One region of the Lysinibacillus sp. FSL W8-0992 genome, then DNA from elsewhere that is predicted to be linked to it. Evidence: a T-box and tRNA genes for the amino acid it is inferred to sense, from the RefSeq annotation. Region 1 holds a T-box; the other holds one or more tRNA genes.

Evidence for each region. The T-box of region 1 lies ahead of leuS (leucine--tRNA ligase). A T-box ahead of a tRNA ligase gene usually reads a tRNA of that ligase, here a tRNA-Leu.
Region 2: it encodes a tRNA-Leu, which carries the amino acid that the T-box ahead of leuS (leucine--tRNA ligase) is inferred to sense. The anticodon was not compared.

What each region holds. Positions count from the first base shown of each region.
Region 1 is NZ_JBBOZQ010000001.1:1,915,807-1,920,980, reverse strand. It holds gene NSQ74_RS09580 (methyl-accepting chemotaxis protein) at 1-533, opposite strand, end outside; gene leuS (leucine--tRNA ligase) at 762-3,179, opposite strand; T-box leader at 3,270-3,482, opposite strand; gene NSQ74_RS09570 (transposase) at 3,734-4,297, shown strand; gene NSQ74_RS09565 (SulP family inorganic anion transporter) at 4,343-5,174, opposite strand, start outside.
Region 2 is NZ_JBBOZQ010000001.1:497,365-502,538, reverse strand. It holds rRNA gene NSQ74_RS02410 (23S ribosomal RNA) at 1-2,257, shown strand, start outside; rRNA gene rrf (5S ribosomal RNA) at 2,326-2,441, shown strand; tRNA gene NSQ74_RS02400 (tRNA-Val) at 2,456-2,531, shown strand; tRNA gene NSQ74_RS02395 (tRNA-Met) at 2,557-2,631, shown strand; tRNA gene NSQ74_RS02390 (tRNA-Asp) at 2,638-2,710, shown strand; tRNA gene NSQ74_RS02385 (tRNA-Thr) at 2,720-2,795, shown strand; tRNA gene NSQ74_RS02380 (tRNA-Tyr) at 2,802-2,885, shown strand; tRNA gene NSQ74_RS02375 (tRNA-Trp) at 2,898-2,971, shown strand; tRNA gene NSQ74_RS02370 (tRNA-His) at 3,009-3,084, shown strand; tRNA gene NSQ74_RS02365 (tRNA-Gln) at 3,096-3,170, shown strand; tRNA gene NSQ74_RS02360 (tRNA-Lys) at 3,188-3,260, shown strand; tRNA gene NSQ74_RS02355 (tRNA-Leu) at 3,269-3,350, shown strand; tRNA gene NSQ74_RS02350 (tRNA-Gly) at 3,400-3,474, shown strand; tRNA gene NSQ74_RS02345 (tRNA-Leu) at 3,480-3,568, shown strand; tRNA gene NSQ74_RS02340 (tRNA-Arg) at 3,584-3,660, shown strand; tRNA gene NSQ74_RS02335 (tRNA-Pro) at 3,684-3,757, shown strand; tRNA gene NSQ74_RS02330 (tRNA-Ala) at 3,773-3,848, shown strand; tRNA gene NSQ74_RS02325 (tRNA-Ser) at 3,860-3,952, shown strand; tRNA gene NSQ74_RS02320 (tRNA-Phe) at 3,965-4,037, shown strand; tRNA gene NSQ74_RS02315 (tRNA-Gly) at 4,047-4,120, shown strand; tRNA gene NSQ74_RS02310 (tRNA-Ile) at 4,125-4,198, shown strand; tRNA gene NSQ74_RS02305 (tRNA-Asn) at 4,211-4,287, shown strand; tRNA gene NSQ74_RS02300 (tRNA-Glu) at 4,289-4,360, shown strand; gene NSQ74_RS02295 (nitric oxide synthase oxygenase) at 4,581-5,174, shown strand, end outside.

The sequences.
Region 1 (5,174 bases):
ACACCGACAAAAGCAACCGTATTTCCTGAACTATCTTTTAATGGTGTAATTGCTGACATTAAAGAACCGTATGTTTCACTTTTTTGTATTGCTGAATAATAGCCATTTTTATCAATAGCCTTTTGACCATCTTTATATGTAAGAACCTCAGATGGATCCCCCATAGCACCAGCCATTTCTTCATCTAACGGTAAACCGTCGACTAAAAATTTCAAATTTTCTCCCTCTGTTGGGGGATATAAAACATAAGCATATAAAAGACCATTATGTATACGTAATGTATTTAACTCTTCCCGCAAATCTTTATATAACGTTGACTTTGCATCATCTGAGTCAATTAATTTTTTATACGCCTCCACATCTACAAGTGAGGCGATTGTTTGTGCTTTCGTTACGCCATCACGACCTATTGCTCCTTCCACGGAATTATTCGTATTCATATATAAAATACCTATCACTAGTCCTACAATTAGGACTACCACAATACTAGCGAACAATAATACCTTATCGCTCAATCTCTGTGACTTTTTCATAAATATTCTCCTTTTCGCATCGTTTTCATTACTATATACATAGAGAATTTTAACCTTTATTAACGCCAAAAGATACATATTTTGCTATAAAAATCTAAAATAACATCTTTTTTACCTAAGTCTTGTCAAATCATGTCGCTTACTTTTCTAATTTACGATTGGCATTTTGGCGAAAAAAAAACCGTGAAGTACGCTATTGAAAAGCGTATTTCACGGTTTTTCCTATTTTTATTTAACAACGATATTAACAAGTTTACCTGGAATTACAATAATTTTTACCAAGTCTTTACCTGCCATATATTCTTGTACTTTTTCATCAGCTAATGCTACTTTTTCGATTTCTTCTTTTGAAGCATCTTTTGCAACGATGATTTTTGCACGTACTTTACCAGCCACTTGAACAGCAACTTCTACTTCATCGTCTACTAGTTTAGACGCATCGTATGCTGGCCATTGCTCGTAAGACAATGTTTCTTCATGACCTAACAGCTGCCATAGCTCCTCTGCGACATGTGGTGCAATTGGTGCTAGCATTTTCACAAACCCTTCAGCGTAAGCCGTTGGAATAACTTCTGCTTTGTAGCAATCATTAATGAATACCATCATTTGTGAAATGGCTGTATTGAAACGAATACCTTCGTAGTCTTCTGTCACTTTTTTCACTGTTTGGTGATATGACTTTTCTAGGAATTTATCGTCTGAAGTTTGAACCTTCGCTGATAATGTACCATCTTCCTCACTGACAAATAAACGCCAAATACGGTCTAGGAAACGACGAGCACCATCTAAGCCATTAGTAGACCATGCAACTGATGCTTCTAATGGACCCATGAACATTTCATAAAGGCGTAGTGTATCTGCACCGTGAGACTCAATAATCTCATCTGGGTTCACGACATTGCCTTTTGATTTAGACATTTTTTCATTACCTTCACCAAGAATCATGCCTTGGTTAAATAATTTTTGGAATGGCTCTTTCGTGTGAACAACACCTAGATCATATAGTACTTTGTGCCAGAAGCGTGCGTATAGTAAGTGCAATACTGCATGCTCTGCTCCTCCGATATAAATATCGACTGGTAACCAACGTTTTAGTAACTCTGGGTCAGCAATCGCTTCCGTATTGTTCGGATCAATATAACGTAAGAAGTACCAGCTTGAACCTGCCCATTGAGGCATTGTATTTGTTTCACGGCGACCCTTCATACCTGTTTCAGGATCTACAACATTTACCCAATCTGTAATATTAGCTAATGGAGATTCTCCTGTTCCTGATGGACGAATATTATCTGTTTTCGGAAGCATTAAAGGTAATTCTGCTTCTGGAACTGGAGTTGTTGTGCCATCTTCCCAATGAATCATTGGAATTGGCTCTCCCCAATAACGTTGACGAGAGAATAACCAGTCACGAAGACGATAAGATACTTTTTTCTCACCTACACCTTTTTCTTCTAACCATTCAATCGCTTTAGCAATACCATCTGCTTTATTTAAGCCGTCAAGGAAGTCAGAGTTAATGTGCTGACCGTCACCTGTAAATGCTTCTTTGTCGATGTCTCCACCTTCAAGCACAGCTACGATGTCTAAGCCGAACTCTTTGGCAAATTCATAATCACGTTCGTCGTGAGCAGGAACCGCCATAATAGCACCAGTGCCATACGTAGCTAACACATAATCAGCAATCCAAATCGGCACTTTTTTACCGTTAATAGGATTCACTGCATAAGCGCCAGTAAATACACCTGTTTTTTCTTTAGCTAAATCAGTACGCTCTAAATCCGATTTCATTTTTACCTTTTCAAGATACGCTTCTACAGCAGCTTGTTGTTCAGCTGTTGTAATTTCAGCTACTAGTTTATGCTCAGGTGCAAGTACTGTATAAGTAGCACCGAATAACGTATCAGGGCGTGTAGTAAATACCGTAAAGTTTTTATCTGTTCCTTCAATGCCAAATGTTACTTCAGCACCTTCAGAGCGTCCAATCCAGTTACGTTGCATATCTTTAATCGATTCTGGCCAATCAACTTCTTCTAAATCATCAATTAGACGATCCGCATAGGCAGTAATTTTCAGCATCCATTGTTTCATTGGGCGACGTTCTACCGGATGTCCTCCGCGCTCAGATTTTCCATCAATGACTTCTTCATTGGCAAGCACTGTACCTAATGCTGGGCACCAGTTTACAGCCACTTCATCTACATACGCTAAGCCTTTTTTATATAATTGAATGAATATCCATTGTGTCCATTTATAGTATTCAGGATCTGTTGTGTTAATTTCACGATCCCAATCATAGCTAAATCCTAGCTCTTGAATTTGACGCTTAAATGTTGCAATATTTTTTGCCGTAAATTCTGCTGGGTCATTCCCTGTATCTAATGCATATTGCTCTGCAGGTAAACCGAATGCATCCCATCCCATTGGATGTAAAACATTAAAGCCCTGCATACGTTTGAAACGTGAAAGGATATCTGTTGCTGTATACCCTTCAGGATGCCCTACGTGAAGTCCCGCTCCTGATGGATATGGGAACATATCAAGTGCATAAAATTTCGGTTTATCCGTTTCATTTTCTGTTTTGAATGTTTTGTTGACATCCCAATATTGCTGCCACTTTTTTTCAACTTGTTGATGATTAAAGCTCATAATATTTCCTCCTTATATATGTTCAATACCACTTATCGTAAGAATTGACAAAATATTTAAAAAATAAAAAAACTCGCCCCTTCCTTTGTCAGAAGGGACGAGAGCATTCTTATCTCCCGCGGTACCACCCAAATTAGTGATTACACTCGGCTCAAGCTTCCTTAACGCGGAAATGACGGCACACATAACACTTATGTACGCAGACTCAGCAGGCGAGTTCAATTTGCATCCCTACTAGCTTCCACCAACCGCTAGCTCTCTAAAAAGAACCACAAATTTACTATTCCTCATCAATGTCTTTACATGTATTGCATTTATTCTAATGGAAAGTCCTAAAAAGCACAAGCCTCTTTTTATCGGTGCCAGGCACGCACACAATTCACACACAATTAGCGAAAAAAATTATTTCCCATGATTTTTGGATAGATTCGTGATATTTCAACCTTTTTCCTTGATAAAAATAAAATTATTAGTTGCTTCTGATACTTTCCTATATTTGACGTTATTTTCATTCATTTTTATGCTATAGAAAACGAAAAAGGAGGAAGTATCGTGTGCCAAGAAAAAAACGACTTTGGTCTCCACATCATTATCATCATGTAGTAATGCGTGGCAACAATCGTCAACCTATTTTTTTGAATGTTGCTGATTACGATGCTTTTTTTCGTGTACTGCAATATGCTTATCAAAAATACACTTTTAGCATTGTTGCTTATTGCATTATGTCTAACCACTATCATCTTCTAATTCAGTCACCTGAAGTTCCACTAGGGAAATTGATGGCGGTCATCAATTGGCGCTACAGTAATTACTTTAAAAAGAAATATCAATATTGCGGTCATCTGTATGAGAGTCGCTATTTTGCAGATCTTGTTCCCTCACAACTAGATATGCTAAGTGTTAGTCGCTATATCCATCGCAATCCTATATCAACAGCTCCACCTATTGTTGCGAACATGGAAGATTATCCATATAGCTCCTATCATCTTTATAAGCATAATACATCACCAGATTACCCATTTCTTAATACGAGTATTCTCAAAAATTGTTTACTTCAAACCTCACAGTTTCATCCTCCATCCTATTGTCAATATTGCGAAGTACAGCAAAGCGAGTAATTGCTAATGCAGTACAAACTGAAAAAGGCTCCACACGATAATTCATCATGTGGAGCTTTTATTTAACCCAGCTTCAATTGTCAGAATCTTTTCTGTGCCTGTCACTCGAGGGTCACCTGAGGAAAAGTCCACGCATTCGTGGAAGGCAAAATGTTTGCAGCCGATGCATTTGTTCATATCTAAATCCTTTAATGCCCTGTTAATAGCATCTCCTGTATGTTCATAGAAATTATCTTCTCCAATTTGATCGTATAAACCATTACGAAGCAGTGCCACTTTTAAATCTTTAGAGACACCCGTTACTAAAACGATGCCACCTTGTGTTGTGAAGTTTTGCACGATATTGCTAAAATAAGACTCTCCCGTAGAATCCATAAAAGGCACTTTACTCATACGCAAAATTAAAACTCTTGGATGGTCGTTCATTGAATGTTGTAATGTCTGCTCAAAGGTTTGTGCTGCACCAAAAAATAGCGGCCCCTCAATTGAATAAATACTAATTTGTGGGCAGTCATGCTTTTGATTGACAACATGCGGCTGTACCTTGCCATTATTTTTTGTATGGTCTGGTAAAACCTTATCTACAACCAACTTCTCACTCATTCGTTTAACAAATAATACAATCGCCAAACCAAGCCCTACTTCTACAGCTATCGTTAAGCTAGCGAAAACCGTAAGTAAAAACGTAATCATTAAAACAAGTGAATCTCCTGATTTCGCTTTCACAATATGGGCGAAATGCTTTCGTTCACTCATATTCCACGCTACGACCATCAACACCGGTGCCATACTAGCTAACGGAATATGAGAAGCAAAGGGCGCTAACAACAATAACGTGACTAATACAAAAACACCATGAATAATACCTGACATTGGG
Region 2 (5,174 bases), 1.4 Mb from region 1:
CAGCGAAAGCGAGTCTGAATAGGGCGAATTAGTACGTGGTCGTAGACCCGAAACCAGGTGATCTACCCATGTCCAGGGTGAAGGTGAGGTAACACTTACTGGAGGCCCGAACCCACGCACGTTGAAAAGTGCGGGGATGAGGTGTGGGTAGCGGAGAAATTCCAATCGAACTTGGAGATAGCTGGTTCTCTCCGAAATAGCTTTAGGGCTAGCCTCGTGATGAGAATACTGGAGGTAGAGCACTGTTTGGACTAGGGGGCCATCCCGGTTTACCGAATTCAGACAAACTCCGAATGCCAGATATTTATACACGGGAGTCAGACTGCGAGTGATAAGATCCGTAGTCAAAAGGGAAACAGCCCAGACCACCAGCTAAGGTCCCAAAGTAATCGTTAAGTGGAAAAGGATGTGGCGTTGCACAGACAACCAGGATGTTGGCTTAGAAGCAGCCATCATTTAAAGAGTGCGTAATAGCTCACTGGTCGAGTGACGCTGCGCCGAAAATGTATCGGGGCTAAACGATTCACCGAAGCTGTGGATTGACATCTACGATGTCAGTGGTAGGAGAGCGTTCTAAGTGCGTTGAAGTCAGACCGGAAGGACTGGTGGAGCGCTTAGAAGTGAGAATGCCGGTATGAGTAGCGAAAGACGGGTGAGAATCCCGTCCACCGTATGACTAAGGTTTCCTGAGGAAGGCTCGTCCGCTCAGGGTTAGTCGGGACCTAAGCCGAGGCCGATAGGCGTAGGCGATGGACAACAGGTTGATATTCCTGTACCACCTCCTCACCGTTTGAGAAATGGGGGGACGCAGTAGGATAGGGTAAGCGCGCCGTTGGTTGTGCGCGTCCAAGCAGTAAGGCGTGTGTGTAGGCAAATCCGCACACTATAACGTTGAGCTGTGATGGCGAGTCCGTATGGACGAAGTTCCTGATTTCACACTGCCAAGAAAAGCCTCTATCGAGGTGAGAGGTGCCCGTACCGCAAACCGACACAGGTAGTCGAGGAGAGAATCCTAAGGTGTGCGAGAGAACTCTCGTTAAGGAACTCGGCAAAATGACCCCGTAACTTCGGGAGAAGGGGTGCTCTTGAGCGTGCAAGCGCACGAGAGCCGCAGTGAATAGGCCCAGGCGACTGTTTAGCAAAAACACAGGTCTCTGCAAAACCGTAAGGTGACGTATAGGGGCTGACGCCTGCCCGGTGCTGGAAGGTTAAGAGGAGTGGTTAGCGCAAGCGAAGCTGCGAATTGAAGCCCCAGTAAACGGCGGCCGTAACTATAACGGTCCTAAGGTAGCGAAATTCCTTGTCGGGTAAGTTCCGACCCGCACGAAAGGCGTAACGATCTGGGCACTGTCTCAACGAGAGACTCGGTGAAATTATAGTACCTGTGAAGATGCAGGTTACCCGCGACAGGACGGAAAGACCCCGTGGAGCTTTACTGTAGCCTGATATTGAATTTTGGTACAACTTGTACAGGATAGGTAGGAGCCAGAGATCTCGGAGCGCCAGCTTCGAAGGAGGCGTCGGTGGGATACTACCCTGGTTGTATTGAAATTCTAACCCATGCCCCTTAGCGGGGCAGGAGACAGTGTCAGGCGGACAGTTTGACTGGGGCGGTCGCCTCCTAAAAGGTAACGGAGGCGCCCAAAGGTTCCCTCAGAATGGTTGGAAATCATTCGTAGAGTGTAAAGGCACAAGGGAGCTTGACTGCGAGACCTACAAGTCGAGCAGGGTCGAAAGACGGGCTTAGTGATCCGGTGGTTCCGCATGGAAGGGCCATCGCTCAACGGATAAAAGCTACCCCGGGGATAACAGGCTTATCTCCCCCAAGAGTCCACATCGACGGGGAGGTTTGGCACCTCGATGTCGGCTCATCGCATCCTGGGGCTGTAGTCGGTCCCAAGGGTTGGGCTGTTCGCCCATTAAAGCGGTACGCGAGCTGGGTTCAGAACGTCGTGAGACAGTTCGGTCCCTATCCGTCGTGGGCGTAGGAAATTTGAGAGGAGCTGTCCTTAGTACGAGAGGACCGGGATGGACACACCGCTGGTGTACCAGTTGTCTTGCCAAAGGCATCGCTGGGTAGCTATGTGTGGACGGGATAAGTGCTGAAAGCATCTAAGCATGAAGCCCCCCTCAAGATGAGATTTCCCATTACGCAAGTAAGTAAGATCCCTCAAAGACGATGAGGTAGATAGGTTCGAGGTGGAAGTGTGGTGACACATGGAGCTGACGAATACTAATCGATCGAGGACTTAACCAAAAAAGTTTGAAACATTCAATGAAACGTTTATCCAGTTTTGAGAGAATAAGTTCTTTCAACTGAATAAGTGAAGTGATGATGGCAAAGAGGTCACACCCGTTCCCATACCGAACACGGAAGTTAAGCTCTTTAGCGCCGATGGTAGTTGGGGGCTTCCCCCTGTGAGAGTAGGACGTCGCTTCGCTTGTTTTTTTACGTGGAGGATTAGCTCAGCTGGGAGAGCATCTGCCTTACAAGCAGAGGGTCGGCGGTTCGAGCCCGTCATCCTCCACCATTTTATAAACTTAAAGTAATATTGTCGCGGGGTGGAGCAGTGGTAGCTCGTCGGGCTCATAACCCGAAGGTCACAGGTTCAAATCCTGTCCCCGCAACCAAATTATGGTCCCGTGGTGTAGCGGTTAACATGCCTGCCTGTCACGCAGGAGATCGCCGGTTCGATCCCGGTCGGGACCGTCTTTATTTGCCGGTGTAGCTCAGTTGGTAGAGCAACTGACTTGTAATCAGTAGGTCGTGGGTTCGACTCCTATCGCCGGCACCAGCCCTTGGAGGGGTAGCGAAGTGGCTAAACGCGGCGGACTGTAAATCCGCTCCTTAGGGTTCGGCGGTTCGAATCCGTCCCCCTCCACCAGTTTTATTTAATAGGGGCATAGTTCAACGGTAGAATAGAGGTCTCCAAAACCTTTGGTGTGGGTTCGATTCCTACTGCCCCTGCCAATTTTTTTTAGATTAAACTACTGTTATAGTTCATATGGCGGTTGTGGCGAAGTGGTTAACGCACCGGATTGTGGTTCCGGCATTCGTGGGTTCGATTCCCATCAGTCGCCCCATATAATAATATTGGGGTATAGCCAAGCGGTAAGGCAACGGATTTTGATTCCGTCATGCCCTGGTTCGAATCCAGGTACCCCAGCCATTTTTTATTCATAATATGAGCCATTAGCTCAGTTGGTAGAGCATCTGACTTTTAATCAGAGGGTCGAAGGTTCGAGTCCTTCATGGCTCATCATATTTGCGGGTGTGGCGGAATTGGCAGACGCACTAGACTTAGGATCTAGCGCCGCAAGGCGTGGGGGTTCGACTCCCTTCACCCGCATCATTTATTTTAATTACATAATTGCCAGGATAAATAATCTTATGCACATGCGGAAGTAGTTCAGTGGTAGAACACCACCTTGCCAAGGTGGGGGTCGCGAGTTCGAACCTCGTCTTCCGCTCCAAATGTGCCGGGGTGGCGGAACTGGCAGACGCACAGGACTTAAAATCCTGCGGTAGGTGACTACCGTGCCGGTTCGATTCCGGCCCTCGGCACCATTTTTTTAATATTAAGCGCCCGTAGCTCAATTGGATAGAGCGTCTGACTACGGATCAGAAGGTTGTGGGTTCGACTCCTGCCGGGCGCGCCATAAAAAGATAAGATAGACAGTAACGGAATGTAGCTCAGCTTGGTAGAGCACTTGGTTTGGGACCAAGGGGTCGTAGGTTCGAATCCTGTCATTCCGATCATCTTTTAAAATTGGGGCCTTAGCTCAGCTGGGAGAGCGCCTGCCTTGCACGCAGGAGGTCAGCGGTTCGATCCCGCTAGGCTCCACCATATTTATTTCCGGAGGTATACCCAAGTCTGGCTGAAGGGATCGGTCTTGAAAACCGACAGGCGGGTAACACCGCGCGGGGGTTCGAATCCCTCTACCTCCTCCATTTTCTTTATTCGGGTCAGTAGCTCAGTTGGTAGAGCATTAGATTGAAGCTCTAAGTGTCGGCGGTTCGATTCCGTCCTGACCCATCTTTTTTTGCGGGTGTAGTTTAATGGTAAAACCTCAGCCTTCCAAGCTGATGTCGTGAGTTCGATTCTCATCACCCGCTCCAAAGAGGGCCTATAGCTCAGCTGGTTAGAGCGCACGCCTGATAAGCGTGAGGTCGATGGTTCGAGTCCATTTAGGCCCATATAGAAATTATTCCGAAGTAGCTCAGTTGGTAGTAGCACCTGACTGTTAATCAGGTTGTCGCAGGTTCGAGTCCTGCCTTCGGAGCCATGGCCCCTTGGTCAAGCGGTTAAGACACCGCCCTTTCACGGCGGTAACACGGGTTCGAATCCCGTAGGGGTCATCTAGTAAAGCATGTAGCATAGTGTTGCTACATGCTTTTTCTTTGTATTTTTTCGAGTTATTTACTTAGTTCTTATAAAATTTTGATGAAGAATTTTCGACTGTCGGTATAAATTTGAACAAAGTATTTCATATATAAAAGATGTATGTTTTCTGATGGATTTTTTCGTGGTGAATTTATTTCTATTCATCTAATATGAGGTTAGATGGAGGAAAACGACATGAAACTACAAGAGATACAACGTTTTTTAACACTTTATCAAATGGAACAAAATGAGTCTGCACAATGGCTAACAAATAGATTACAGCAAGTTGAAAAAGAGGGAGTATATATTCCTTCAACAGAGGAGCTTACTTTTGGTGCACGAGTAGCCTGGCGTAATAGTAATAAATGTATCGGAAGATTATTTTGGCACTCACTGCATGTTGAGGATGCACGCGATGTTTTATATGAGCAAGGCATATTTGAGAAGTTGCTACATCATATTCGGTTTGCAACAAATGGCGGTAAAATTCGTCCAACGATAACGGTATTTGCATCTGGAAGAGTAAAGATTTGGAATCATCAGCTTATACGTTACGCAGGCTATGAGACGGAAGCTGGTATCGTTGGTGATCCACATTCTGTGCCATTTACAAAAGTATGCGAATCACTAGGTTGGCAGGGTGAAGGAACAGCATTTGATGTACTACCACTCGTTATACAGGTGGATAACCGTAAACCTCAATTATTTACAATTCCACGTGAAGATGTATTGGAAGTTGCAATTCGCCATCCTGAGCATCCGCAGGTGGGGAAACTAGCGTTGAAATGG